Regions from separate parts of the Mesorhizobium sp. CAU 1741 genome, predicted to be linked through region 3. Evidence: riboswitches for the same ligand, from Rfam matches in the RefSeq annotation. Region 3 holds a riboswitch; each other region holds the start of a gene.
The links. A riboswitch is a leader RNA that binds a small molecule or an ion and turns the genes downstream of it on or off. The one in region 3 is predicted to bind cobalamin.
Positions count from the first base shown of each region.

Region 1: another riboswitch for cobalamin. It lies ahead of AAFN84_RS24330 (TonB-dependent receptor); the one in region 3 lies ahead of AAFN84_RS14180 (aromatic ring-hydroxylating dioxygenase subunit alpha).
Region 2: another riboswitch for cobalamin. It lies ahead of AAFN84_RS03190 (ribonucleoside-diphosphate reductase subunit alpha); the one in region 3 lies ahead of AAFN84_RS14180 (aromatic ring-hydroxylating dioxygenase subunit alpha).

Region 1 is NZ_JBDOQP010000008.1:77,501-81,459, forward strand. Features, by position in the region: gene AAFN84_RS24330 (TonB-dependent receptor) at 1-1,369, opposite strand, end outside; cobalamin riboswitch at 1,534-1,738, opposite strand; gene AAFN84_RS24335 (DUF2793 domain-containing protein) at 1,871-2,974, shown strand; gene AAFN84_RS24340 (AbrB family transcriptional regulator) at 2,977-3,959, opposite strand, start outside.
Region 2 is NZ_JBDOQP010000001.1:649,402-653,360, reverse strand. Features, by position in the region: gene AAFN84_RS03190 (ribonucleoside-diphosphate reductase subunit alpha) at 1-1,913, opposite strand, end outside; cobalamin riboswitch at 2,023-2,233, opposite strand; gene AAFN84_RS03185 (D-alanine--D-alanine ligase family protein) at 2,403-3,464, shown strand; gene AAFN84_RS03180 (methyltransferase domain-containing protein) at 3,678-3,959, shown strand, end outside.
Region 3 is NZ_JBDOQP010000003.1:105,065-109,023, reverse strand. Features, by position in the region: gene AAFN84_RS14190 (aldehyde dehydrogenase family protein) at 1-1,270, opposite strand, end outside; gene deoC (deoxyribose-phosphate aldolase) at 1,288-2,220, opposite strand; cobalamin riboswitch at 2,474-2,676, shown strand; gene AAFN84_RS14180 (aromatic ring-hydroxylating dioxygenase subunit alpha) at 2,802-3,959, shown strand, end outside.

The sequences.
Region 1 (3,959 bases), on a different contig from region 3:
AGACGGTATCGACCGTCGGCCGCCACTGGAGGCCGATTTCGTAGGAACGAGAGTGCTCGGGCTGGACGTCGGGATTGGCGCCCCACGGATTGTAGAGATCGTTGAAGGTCGGCGCGCGGAAGCCGGTCGCATATGACGCGCGTCCCACGAGGCCGGGCAGGAATTCGTAGCTCGCGCCCACATTGTAAGTGGTGGCCGACCCGTACTGCTCGTTGGCGTCGTAACGAATGCCCGCATCGAGCGTCAGCGCATCGAACTCGATCGAGTGCTGTGCGAAGACGGCCCCGACATCACGCGACGTCACGCCGAAATCCTCGGTGGAGCTGATCTCTTCGCGATAGGCCTCAATGCCGACATTCAGAACATGCGCCGCGCCGGCGGCATCGAACGTCTTTGTGGTGGACGCAAAGATCCCCGAGCGCGTCGTGTCGTAGACGTTGAGCGTGTCCGTGCCGTCACGGAAATTGTCCTGGAAGTCGAAGCCGGTGAAGAGTTCCACCGTCGAGTGCCAATCCGGGGCATGATCGACTCGGACACCGACCTTGCCTGCAAAGAGCGAGTTTTCGGCTTCATCCGCCCATGGCGCCGAGGCGTCGTATTCGGTGCGTGAGCGTGAGAGAAGCCCATCCGCATAGAGGCGGCCCCAGTCGAACTCCTTGCCGAGCGAGAAATGCGCCGAACCCTGAAGGAAACCATCGTCGTCCGGTTCGCTCATCGCGGTGGTGAAATCGTAACCGCGCGTGCCGATCACCCGGCCGCCGAACGAGAATTCGATGCCGTCCTCGGTCTGTCCGCGCGTGGTGATCCCGGCATGGCCGCCCCACGGATGCGACACACCGGCCGACACCGTGGTGCAGATGGTGTTGCCGTTCGCGCATGTACCGCCGCTCTTGGTGATGACGTTGATGACGCCGCCGATCGCATCGGAACCGTATTGGGCCGAGTGCGCGCCCTTGGCGATCTCGATCCGCTCGATCGAATCGAGCGGAATATTGAACAGCGACGTCTCGCCCGAGGTTGCCGAGCGGGCGTTGATGCCGTTGATCAGGACGAGCGTCTGTGTCGGCTTGAACCCGCGCAGCGAAACGCCTGAACGTGAGCCCATGCCGCCATTGGCGGTCAACGAGACCCCGGCGTGATTTCTCAGCAGCGAGGGCAGGTCGAGCGCTGCGGAACGCCTGATCTGTTCCTCTCCGATGACGGTGACGGATGACGTGCTGCGCTCGAGAGAGCTTTCCCGGCGCAGCGGCGTGGTGACGACGAGCGTATCGAGTTGCGTCGCGCCGTCCCAATCCACGGACGTCTCCTGCGCGAATGCGCCGGTGGTCAGCGCCAGTATGCTGGCGGTGGTAATCAGAATGGTCTTCATGTCGGTCCCCAGGACATGCTGCGAGCGCATGCGCTCGCGGTTGCATCAAGTGCCGCAGCAAGATCCGGGTTGTCGAAGGCAAGGTCTTTCCCGCCGGTCCGGCATGCAGCAACGTTCGATGTCACCGCGACGGACGACCGCGCCTGGACACACCCCGTATCCTGGCTTGGGTGACTGGAACGGGCAGGTCTCCTGGCTTCCGTGTCATCGCCTCTGTCTTCCGCCTTCCCGATCCTTTCGGACCAGTGGCGCTGGAAGATGGCTCAACGGTTACAGTTGCGGGGGCAGCCGCGGCATCGTTCCCGGAGGATCTCACCGCGTTCCCATTTTCATCCACCTTGCGGCAGAACCTGTTCCGCCATCGGTGCTATCCGGTGTTGCAGGGAGCGTCAACGGAATTTCTGGCGCGGCGAGAATTCCGTGACCGACACGTCTTGTCCACCTCCCGCGCGGGGCGGGCCATAGTCTCCGGCACACGGTTCTTTACTGGAGGCAAGACGCATGGAAAGTTCAGCAAACCTCGCCCTGCCCTACATCATCGCGCAGCAGGCACAGAAGCATGTCACCCACAACGAGGCCGTCCGAATGCTCGATGCGCTGGTCCAGCTTTCGGTCGCCAGCCGCAGCCTGACCGAGCCGCCCGTCACCCCGTCGGAAGGAGAACGCCACATCGTGGCCGTCGGCGCATCGGGAGAATGGGAGGGCTGGGACGGCGGCGTCGCCAGCTTTGCCGATGGCGCCTGGTCGCGCCTCATCCCACGCGAAGGCTGGCTGGCATGGGTGGCGGACGATGCGCGTTTGCTGGTTCGCACGGACGGCGCCTGGAGCGAGCCGGCGATCGGCGGGACGCTCGAACTCGATGGCCTCGGCATCCGAACGGTCCCGGATGCAGCCAACAGGCTGGCCGTCAAGTCCGACGCCGTGCTGCTCTCTCACGACGACCAGACGCCGGGCAGCGGCGACATGCGCGTGACCGTCAACCGCAGCGGTCCCTCGAAAGACGCCGCTTTCGTCTTCGAGGACGACTGGTCGACGCGCGCGCTATTCGGGCTGCTGGCCGACGACGATTTTCGCATCAAGGTGTCTCCGGATGGCGACACCTTTTACGACGCGGTGGCCATCGACGCGGCGACCGGCGCGGTCGCGCTGGGCGAGCCCTTCCTGACCGCCGACGACGATGGCGTCTGGTCGCATCGAGACAACCTTCCCGCCGCGGACGACACCCATTCGCTGGGATCGGCGACGCACCGCTGGTCGGTCGTCCACGCGGCGACCGGCACGATCAGCACGTCGGACGAGCGTCTCAAGGAGGCGGTCGCCCCCGTACCAGTCGGCATCGATTTCCTGCGCGATCTCGAGGCTGTCTGTTATCGCCGCAAGGGCGGGCGGCGGATGCATTTCGGCCTCCTGGCGCAACAGGTCAAGGCCGCGCTTCAGGCGCATGGGGTCGACGATTTCGCAGGCTGGACGCTGTCCGACAGGAACGATCCCGCGAGCCGGCAGGGCCTGCGCTACGAGCAGTTCGTGCCGATCCTGGTCCGCGCGGTGCAGGAGCTTGCAAGTGAAGTGGACACGCTGCGGGATACGATGGCAGGCCCGGCATAAACTCAGTCGGGCGAAGACTTCGACAGCAGGCGCGCGATCAACGGCCCGAACAGAAGCACGAACAGGAAGCGCGCCATCTGCATCGCCATTATCAACGACATGTTGGCATTGCCGGAGGCGGCCGCGATGATCGCGACCGCATCCATCCCGCCGGGACTGGTGGCGAGATAGGCCGTGACATAGTCGATCTCGAGCAGTTCGCTCAAGACCAGCCCGATGCCCGCGCATATCATCACGAGTAGCAGAATGGAGCCTATGACCTGCGGCAGCGCGCGGGCCGCATGCAAAAGGATCTGCCGCGTGAAGTTGAGCCCGATGCTCCAGCCGATCAGCGCATAGGCGATCATCAGAAGCCATTGCGGCAGTTGAAACGCCACGCCACCCGCCATGTGAAGCAGGCCGCCGAGGATCATGGACCCAAGGAAGAACGGTGTCGGCAGGCGCAACAGCCAACCGGCCACAGCACCGACGAGCCCGGTGGCGATCGTGATCGGGAAGCCTGGCCATTCAAGCGGCGGGAAAAGAACGATGGTGGGCTGGGCAACCGCCGGTGCATCGACCAGGAATGCCGCCACGAGCGCTGCGAACAGGGCGACGATCATCACCCGCAGATACTGCATGAAGGCGACCAGCCGGAAATCGGCGCCGAACGCATCCGCCATCAGCACCATCGCCGACGCCGCGCCCGGTGCCGAGCCCCAGATTGCGGTGCTACCGGGGAGGATGCCCCATCGGCTGATCTGCCAGCCGAGATAGCTGGAGGCGGCGACGGTCGACAGCACGCCCCCGAGAAACAATGGCCAGTCCTCGACGATGACGCGGAATATCTCGAGTTCGAGAGAACGCGCGATGAGGATTCCGAGCACCGCCTGCGCCGCACCGAACAGCCATCGCGGCACACGGACGCTGGCCCCGTTGGTGCCCGCCACGACACCGGCGATCATCGGGCCGATCAGCGCCGCGGCGGGCAAATGCGCGAGATCGA
Region 2 (3,959 bases), on a different contig from region 3:
ATGTCGACGACATTGTCGAGCATGCGCATCGCCGTGCCGATCGTCTTGGCCAGCCGGTCGAGGTTGAGCCCGTTCTCGCTCACGTGATTGAGGAGGTTCACCGATCCGAGGTTGCAGACCGCTACCTCGTCCTTCGACGTGTTGAGCGTGATCTCGGTGCACAGATTGGACGAATGCACCACGCCGACATGACCTTGCGGGGAGCGAATGTTGCACGGGTCCTTGAACGTGATCCACGGATGGCCGGTCTCGAACAGCATCGTCAGCATCTTGCGCCACAGGTCGACGGCCCTGATCTTGCGGAACACCTTCACCTCGCCGGCCGCCGCCCGCGCCTCATGCGCCTCGTAGGCCTTGCGGAACGACTTGCCGTAAAGGTCGTGCAGATCCGGCGTCTCGTCGGGCGAGAACAGCGTCCACTCGCCGTTCGCCTCGACGCGCTCCATGAACAGGTCCGGCACCCAGTTCGCCGTGTTCATGTCATGCGTGCGGCGCCGGTCGTCGCCGGTATTCTTGCGCAGGTCGAGAAACTCCTCGATGTCGACGTGCCACGTCTCCAGGTAGGCGCAGACCGCGCCCTTGCGCTTGCCGCCCTGGTTGACGGCGATGGCGGTATCGTTGGCGACTTTCAGGAACGGCACCACGCCCTGGCTCTCGCCATTGGTGCCCTTGATGTGCGCGCCAAGCCCACGCACCGGCGTCCAGTCGTTGCCCAGCCCACCCGAATACTTCGCCAGAAGCGCGTTGTCCTTCACACCCTTGAAGATCGCGTCGAGGTCGTCGCCGATGGTCGTCAGGAAGCAGGATGAAAGCTGCGGTCGCGTCGTGCCCGCATTGAACAGCGTCGGTGTCGAGGCCATGAAGTCGAACGACGACAACAGGTCGTAGAACTCGATCGCCCTGCCCTCGCGGTCGATTTCGCGGATCGCCAGCCCCATCGCCACGCGCATGAAGAACGCCTGCGGCAGCTCGAACCGCTTGCCCTTCGTGTGCAGAAAATAGCGGTCGTAGAGGGTCTGCAGCCCCAGATATTGAAAGTCGAGGTCACGCTCCGGCTTGAGCGCGTCGCCCAGGCGCTTCAGATCGAACCGCGCCAGTTCGGGGTCGATCAGGTCGGCGTCGATGCCTGTCTGGATGTACTCCGGAAAATAGCTCGCATAACGCGTGGCGATTTCCGCCTGTGTCGCCTGCTCCGGTCTCCCGGCGACGAAAGTCAGCGCCTCGCGCCTTAGCCGGTCGAGCAGCAGGCGGGCCGAAACGAAGGCATAGTTCGGCTCCTGCTCGACCAGTGTGCGCGCGGCCAGGATCGGCGCCAGCGAAAGTTCGTCGAGCGTGATGCCGTCATAGAGATTGCGCCTGGCCTCGGCGATGATCGGCGCGGCCGACACCGCCTCCAGCCCGTCGCATGCTTCTTCCACCACCCGCGCCAGGCGTGCCTCGTCCAGCGGCAGCAGCGTGCCGTCCTCCGCCTTCACGTGCAGTGCCGGCGTGGCCGGCAGTTCGGCCACCAGCGTTCCTGCAGCCCGCTCGCGCGAGCGCTCTTCGCGGTAGAGCACATAGGCCCGCGCCACCTTGTGGTTCTCGCTGCGCATCAGCGCCAGTTCGACCTGGTCCTGCACGTCCTCGATGTGGAAGGTGCGCCCCTCGCCGGCGCGGCGCGTAAGCGCCGAAACCACCTGCTCCGTCAGGTCCTCGACGATGCCGTGCACCCGTCGTGACCCGGCCGCCGTCGATCCCTCGACCGCCAGGAAGGCTTTTGTCAGCGCCAGCATGATCTTGCTGGCGTCGAAGGGCGTGACCGCGCCGTTGCGGCGGATTACCCGGTAGCCGGGTTCGGCCGATTGTGTCGCTGCGGATTCTTGCAGGATCGGAGCTCTTGGCCCCGTTTCGTGATGGATGGTAGTTGCCGGCATCTTGTCCCCGTGGGCGTTGTGGACGGGGATTGCGTGGAACGCATGCAAGGACGCGCGGACTTCACCCACACGTAAGCATCGCGCACCGCCGGGACACCCCGCCCGTAGGTTCGTTCAAAATCGTCACGGCAGGTCTCCTGGCTCGCAGGTCGCCGCTCTCGTCTGCCTTCCCGATGCCGTTAGGCATCAGTGGCGTCACTCGACTCAAGCTCACTGCTTACAGTTGCGGGGGCAGCGCCGGCTTTCCCTGAAGGGGCACCGGCTTCCCTCTTAGCTTCCGAGCCGGACCGACTCGAAAGACCATGACGACTACATCTAGCGTCATGACGCCCATGCGTGTCAACCAGTTGTATGAGCTTTGCACGCGCATTCACGGATGCGCCCGCCCACCGCCCGAAAAGCGCCGCCTTCCGACATTCCCGGCAGACATTTGGCGGCGACTTGACTATCGGTGATCGACGTCGTCACGCTCACTGGAATGGAGAATCCATGGTTGGAACGGATGGTAGATTGCGCATCGCCGTGTTGTTCGGCGGGCGTTCCGCCGAGCACGAGGTCTCCGTCCTTTCGGCCACCAACGTCGTCGCCGCGCTCGACCCCGCGCGATATGACGTGGTCCCGGTCTACGTCACCAGCGACGGGCGCTGGCTGCCGAGCAGTTTCCAGGACGGCGAACTTGCTCGGCCCACGAGCGGCCCGGAACTGTGCCTGGTGCCCGGCGGGCTAGGCCGGATCATCGCCCTTGCAAAGCAAGACCAAGCGCACGAGCTGCCGAAGATCGACGCCCTGTTCCCGGTGCTGCATGGGCTCCACGGCGAGGACGGTTCGGTCCAGGGGCTGGCGCAGGTGGCGCGCGTCCCGCTCGTCGGCTGCGGCATCCTTGGTTCTGCGACAGCACTCGACAAATGTGTCGCAAAGCAGCTCTTCACGGCAGCGGGCCTTCCGACGGCCCGGTCCGTCACCATCATCCCCGGCGACGTGCCCTCCTTTGACGCGTTGCACGCCACGCTCGGCCTTCCGGTCTTCGTCAAGCCGGCGCGCCAAGGCTCGTCGGTCGGCGTCAGCAAGGTTGGCAGCCAAGCCGACTACGACACGGCGCTCGCCGAAGGTTTTGCCCATGACAGCAAGCTTCTGGCGGAAGAATTCATCGCCGCGCGCGAGATCGAATGCAGCGTGCTGGAAGATACCGACGGCGGCATTTTCGTGTCCCGGCCGGGCGAGATCGTCCCGGCCGAGAGTCACGGCTTCTACTCATACGAGGCCAAATATGTCGACGCCGACGGCGCGCTGCTGAAGGTGCCGGCAGACCTGCCACCGACGATCGAAAGCAGGATGCGTGAGATGGCCGAACGCGCGTTCCGCGCGCTCGGCTGCGACGCCATGGCCCGCGTCGATTTCTTCGTCGCCGGCGAGCGCATCCTGATCAACGAAGTCAACACCATCCCCGGCTTCACCGACATCAGCATGTACGCCAAGGCCATGTCGGCCAGCGGCATCGACTACGCCGGCCTGCTCGACCGCCTGATAGCCCACGGTCTCGCAAGAGCCTAGAGGTCTCGGGAATCCGGCTGGGTAAGGTGAACATTATGGTCCACCTGTATGCCTCCCTCTAGCTAGTCGTGCGCCGCGGAAGCGGCTCGCACACCGACTGGAACACGCATCTCTGGTAGAATTCCCGCTGGCGCGACGCAATCAGGGATTTATCCCGCAACCTTTTGCGGTCAAGAGAGGTCGGTAGGATAGTTAGTAATCAGAAAGAGATTAATGTCCGTTTCGCGCGCCTTGAAGCGCCTGTTCTATTCAACAGAAAACACTGAAACATCATCCGCAATAGATGCTGTGAAAAAGCCGGAACCGCCAGCGACGGGAATCAGGCTTAATCTTGGCTGTGGCTTCGATGTTCGTGAGGGATGGATCAATGTCGATATGCATGATCACCACGGGCCGGACCTTGTCTGTGACGTCACTTGGCTGAAGCCAATCGAGAGCAATTCGGCTGACTACGTCCTCGCCCAGGACGTATTGGAGCATATTCACCGCGTCAAA
Region 3 (3,959 bases):
CGTAGCGGGTGTTGTTGGCGAGTTCGACCGCTTCTTCGGTGTTGCGGAACGTCATCGCGGCCAGCACCGGGCCGAACACCTCTTCCTGCGCCAGGATGTTGGCCGGCGCCACGTTGGTGGCGAGCACGGGCAGGTGATACCAGCCCGTCGCGGGCACCTCGCCCGCCGGCCGCCAGCACGTCGCACCCTGGCTTTCGCCCTCGGCCACCAGACCCGTCACGCGTTCGAGTTGGGTGCGGTCGACCAGCGGACCGATATCGGTGTTCTTGTCGAGCGGGTCGCCAAGGCGCAGCTTCTCCATGCGCGCGCGCACCTTGGCAAGGAACGCGTCGGCGACGCCTTCCTGCACCAACAGCCGCGATCCGGCGCAGCAGACCTGGCCCTGGTTAAACCAGATGCCGTCCACCAGCCCTTCGACGGCGGAATCGAGATCGGCATCCTCGAAGACGATGAAGGCCGACTTGCCGCCGAGCTCCAGCGACAGTTTCTTGCCCGTCCCGGCCGTTGCCTTGCGGATGATCTTGCCGACCTCGGACGAGCCGGTGAAGGCGATCTTGTCGATACCGGGATGGTTGACGATGGCAGCACCGGCCTCAGGCCCGCCATGGACAATGTTGACGACCCCCTTCGGAACGCCAGCCCGCTCGCAGATTTCGGCGAAAAGAATGGCGGAGAGCGGCGTGAATTCAGCCGGCTTCAGCACCACCGTGCAGCCGGCAGCAAGCGCCGGCGCGATCTTCCAGGCGAGCATCAGCAGCGGAAAATTCCAAGGAATGATCTGGCCGGCGACACCGACGCCGGAATGGCCTGGAAACTCCTTCGCGAGCGATTGTGCCCAACCGGCATGGTGGATGAAGTGCCGCACGGCCAGCGGCACGTCGATGTCGCGGCTCTCGCGGATCGGCTTGCCGTTGTCGATTGATTCCAGCACGGCGAACAGGCGCGCATGGCGCTGCATCGCCCGCCCGATGGCATAGAGCACGCGCGCGCGCTCGTATCCGGTCGCTGCCTGCCATTTCGGCAGCGCCTTGCAGGCCGCTGCCACCGCAGCGTCGATGTCCGCTTCGCCGGCATCCGAGACGCGTGCAAGGGTCTTGCCTGTCGAAGGCTCTGTCACGACGAAGGTCTTGCCGCCTGCCGCCTTCCTCCATTCGCCGCCGATATACAGCGACGCCGAGAAGTCGCGGGCCTTGAGCCACGCATCGGCTTCGCTGCGGGATTCGGGGGCGGGTCCGTATTCCATGGCGTGATAGCGGTCGATAATGTTCACGAGAGGCTCCCCGACATTCACGCCATTGCGTGGCGGTGGGCGGCCGAATAGCGGCCTGTGAGGTGATGCTCGAGCTGGCGCTCGATGTCGGTGAGCAGGCTCGACGCGCCGAAGCGGAAGAGGTCGGGCTCGAGCCATCGCCGGCCGAGTTCCTCTTTCATCATCACCAGCCAGTCGAGCGATGCCTTTGCGGCAGATATGCCTCCGGCGGGCTTGAAGCCGATCTTGAATCCCGTCCGCTCCTCGTAGGCACGGATGGCGCGCGTCATGACCAGCCCGACAGGCAGCGTCGCATTGACGCTTTCCTTGCCGGTCGAGGTCTTGATGAAGTCGGCACCCGCCATCATCGATACCATCGAGGCCAGCATGACATTGCGCAGCGTCGAAAGCTCGCCGGTGCCCAGAATGACCTTGAGATGCGCCTCGCCACATGCCTCGCGGAACTTCCGCACCTCGTCGTAGAGCTCGGCCCATCTTGCGCCAAGAACCAGTCCGCGCGGGATCACGACGTCGATCTCGTCAGCGCCGTCGCCGACGGATGCCTTGATTTCCGCGATGCGGGTTTCGAGTGGTGTCAGGCCATGCGGGAACGCTGTCGAGACGGCCGCAACGTGAATGCCGGTGCCGCTCAATGCCTTCACGGCGGTCGCCACGAAAGGGTGATAGACGCAGACGGCGGCCGGCCGGATGATGGTGTCGCCGAGACCCAGTCCATCGACTAGGTCGGAGCGCAGCGGATTGCGCGCCTTGGCGCAAAGCCGGCGTACACGCTCGTCGGTGTCGTTGCTGTTGAGCGTCGTCAGGTCCATCAGCGAGATGGAACGCAGCAGCCAAGCCGCCTGGTTGTCAGCCTTGATCGAGCGCCGCTTTGTCAGTGTCGTGGCTCGGCGCTCCAGCGCGCTGCGGTTGACGGCGCGCATCTCCTCCAGCCAGCCAAGGTCGAGCTTCATGCCCGGATTGCGTGGCAGATCGCCATGGACCGGCGCGATTGCCGTCGGCAGCGCATGGACGTTTGCCGCGGTGGCAGGCTGTCTCGTCTGGGTGCTCGTCATGGCACGCTTCTTTTGTCCCATTGGTCAAAGTTTGAGCACCTATCGCATGAATCCGGCCGAAACGGAACGGTGGAAGACGGCCGTGGGAGCCTTGTCGTCTTTGCGTCTGTGCAATGTCGCTTTCGCGTGTTTCCACGCGGCCGCTGCGTGGTTAGATGAGCCAGCCTGAGGTGCCGTTCTTTCAAGGAGCGGAGAATTGGGAAGCCGGTCTAAATCCGGCGCTGCCCCCGCAACGGTAGCGAAGCTGAAAGCCCGACGGGAGACCACTGGACGACAACGTCCGGGAAGGTGTCGGGACGGTCCCGCAAGGACGGCTTCGGAGCCCGGAAACCAGCCACAGGCCTGACAAAACCGACTGATCGCGGTGGGCGGTCAAGAGGCGGAAGCGCTCCGGAGGACCCTTGCGGGTTTGCTTGCCGGCGCCATTCCTCCCTCCATCACCACCAGTTCAGTCCTTGTGAACGGATGCGAGGACGGACATGGATGCGCGCAACGAGATGCTGAGGCTGATACGCAGCCGCAAGGAGGGCTATTCCCTCGAGCAGCCCTTTTACACCGATCCCGATTTCTTCAAGCTCGACATGGAGCTGATCTGGTATCGCGACTGGCTGTTCGTCGGCCATGACTGCGAACTGCCGAAGCCGGGCAGCTTCATGACGGTGCAGGTGGGCAGCTACCCGGTCGTGCTGGTGCGCGATCGCGTCGGAAACATCCGCGCCTTCCACAATTCCTGCCGGCATCGCGGCAGCCGCGTGTGCAACTCACACAAGGGCACCTCGGCGCGGCTCGTCTGCCCCTATCACCAGTGGACCTATGATCTCGACGGCAAGCTGCTCTTCGCACGCCAGATGGCAGACGACTTCGACCCGTCGCAGTTCTCGCTCAAGCCCGTCGCCTGCGAGAGCGTGGCGGGCTACGTCTTCATCTGCCTCGCCGACGAACCGATGGACTTCGCGCCGTTCCGGACGCTGATGGAGCCCTATTTCGCGCCGCACAGGCTGACCGAGGCGAAAGTGGCCTTCGAATCGACGATCATCGAGAAAGGCAACTGGAAGCTGGTCTGGGAAAACAACCGCGAGTGCTACCACTGCGCCGGCAATCATCCCGAGCTGTGCAAGACCTTTCCGGAGGCACCCAACGTCACCGGCGTCAATGGCGCCGAAAGCGACCCCGAAATGCTGGAGCACTGGGCGAAATGCGAGGCGGCGGGCCTGCCGTCCAGGTTCCGCATCGACGAGGGCGGCCAGTATCGTTCGACCCGCGCGCCGCTGCTGCGCGATGCCGTGAGCTACACCATGACGGGCAAGCGCGCGGTCAAGCGCGATCTCTCCGACACGGTTTCAACGGACCGGATCGGGGCGTTGCTGCTTTATCATTATCCCACCACCTGGAACCATGTGCTGGGCGACCATGCCGTCACCTTCCGGGTATTGCCGATCAGCGCGACGGAAACGGCGGTCACCACCAAGTGGTTGGTCCACAAGAATGCGGTCGGAGGTGTCGACTACGACCTTTCGGAACTCACCCATGTCTGGACCGAGACCAACGACCAGGACCGCAGAATTGTCGAGGAAAATGCCTTCGGCATCCAGTCGCCCGCCTACGAGCCGGGACCGTACTCCGAACTGCACGAAGGC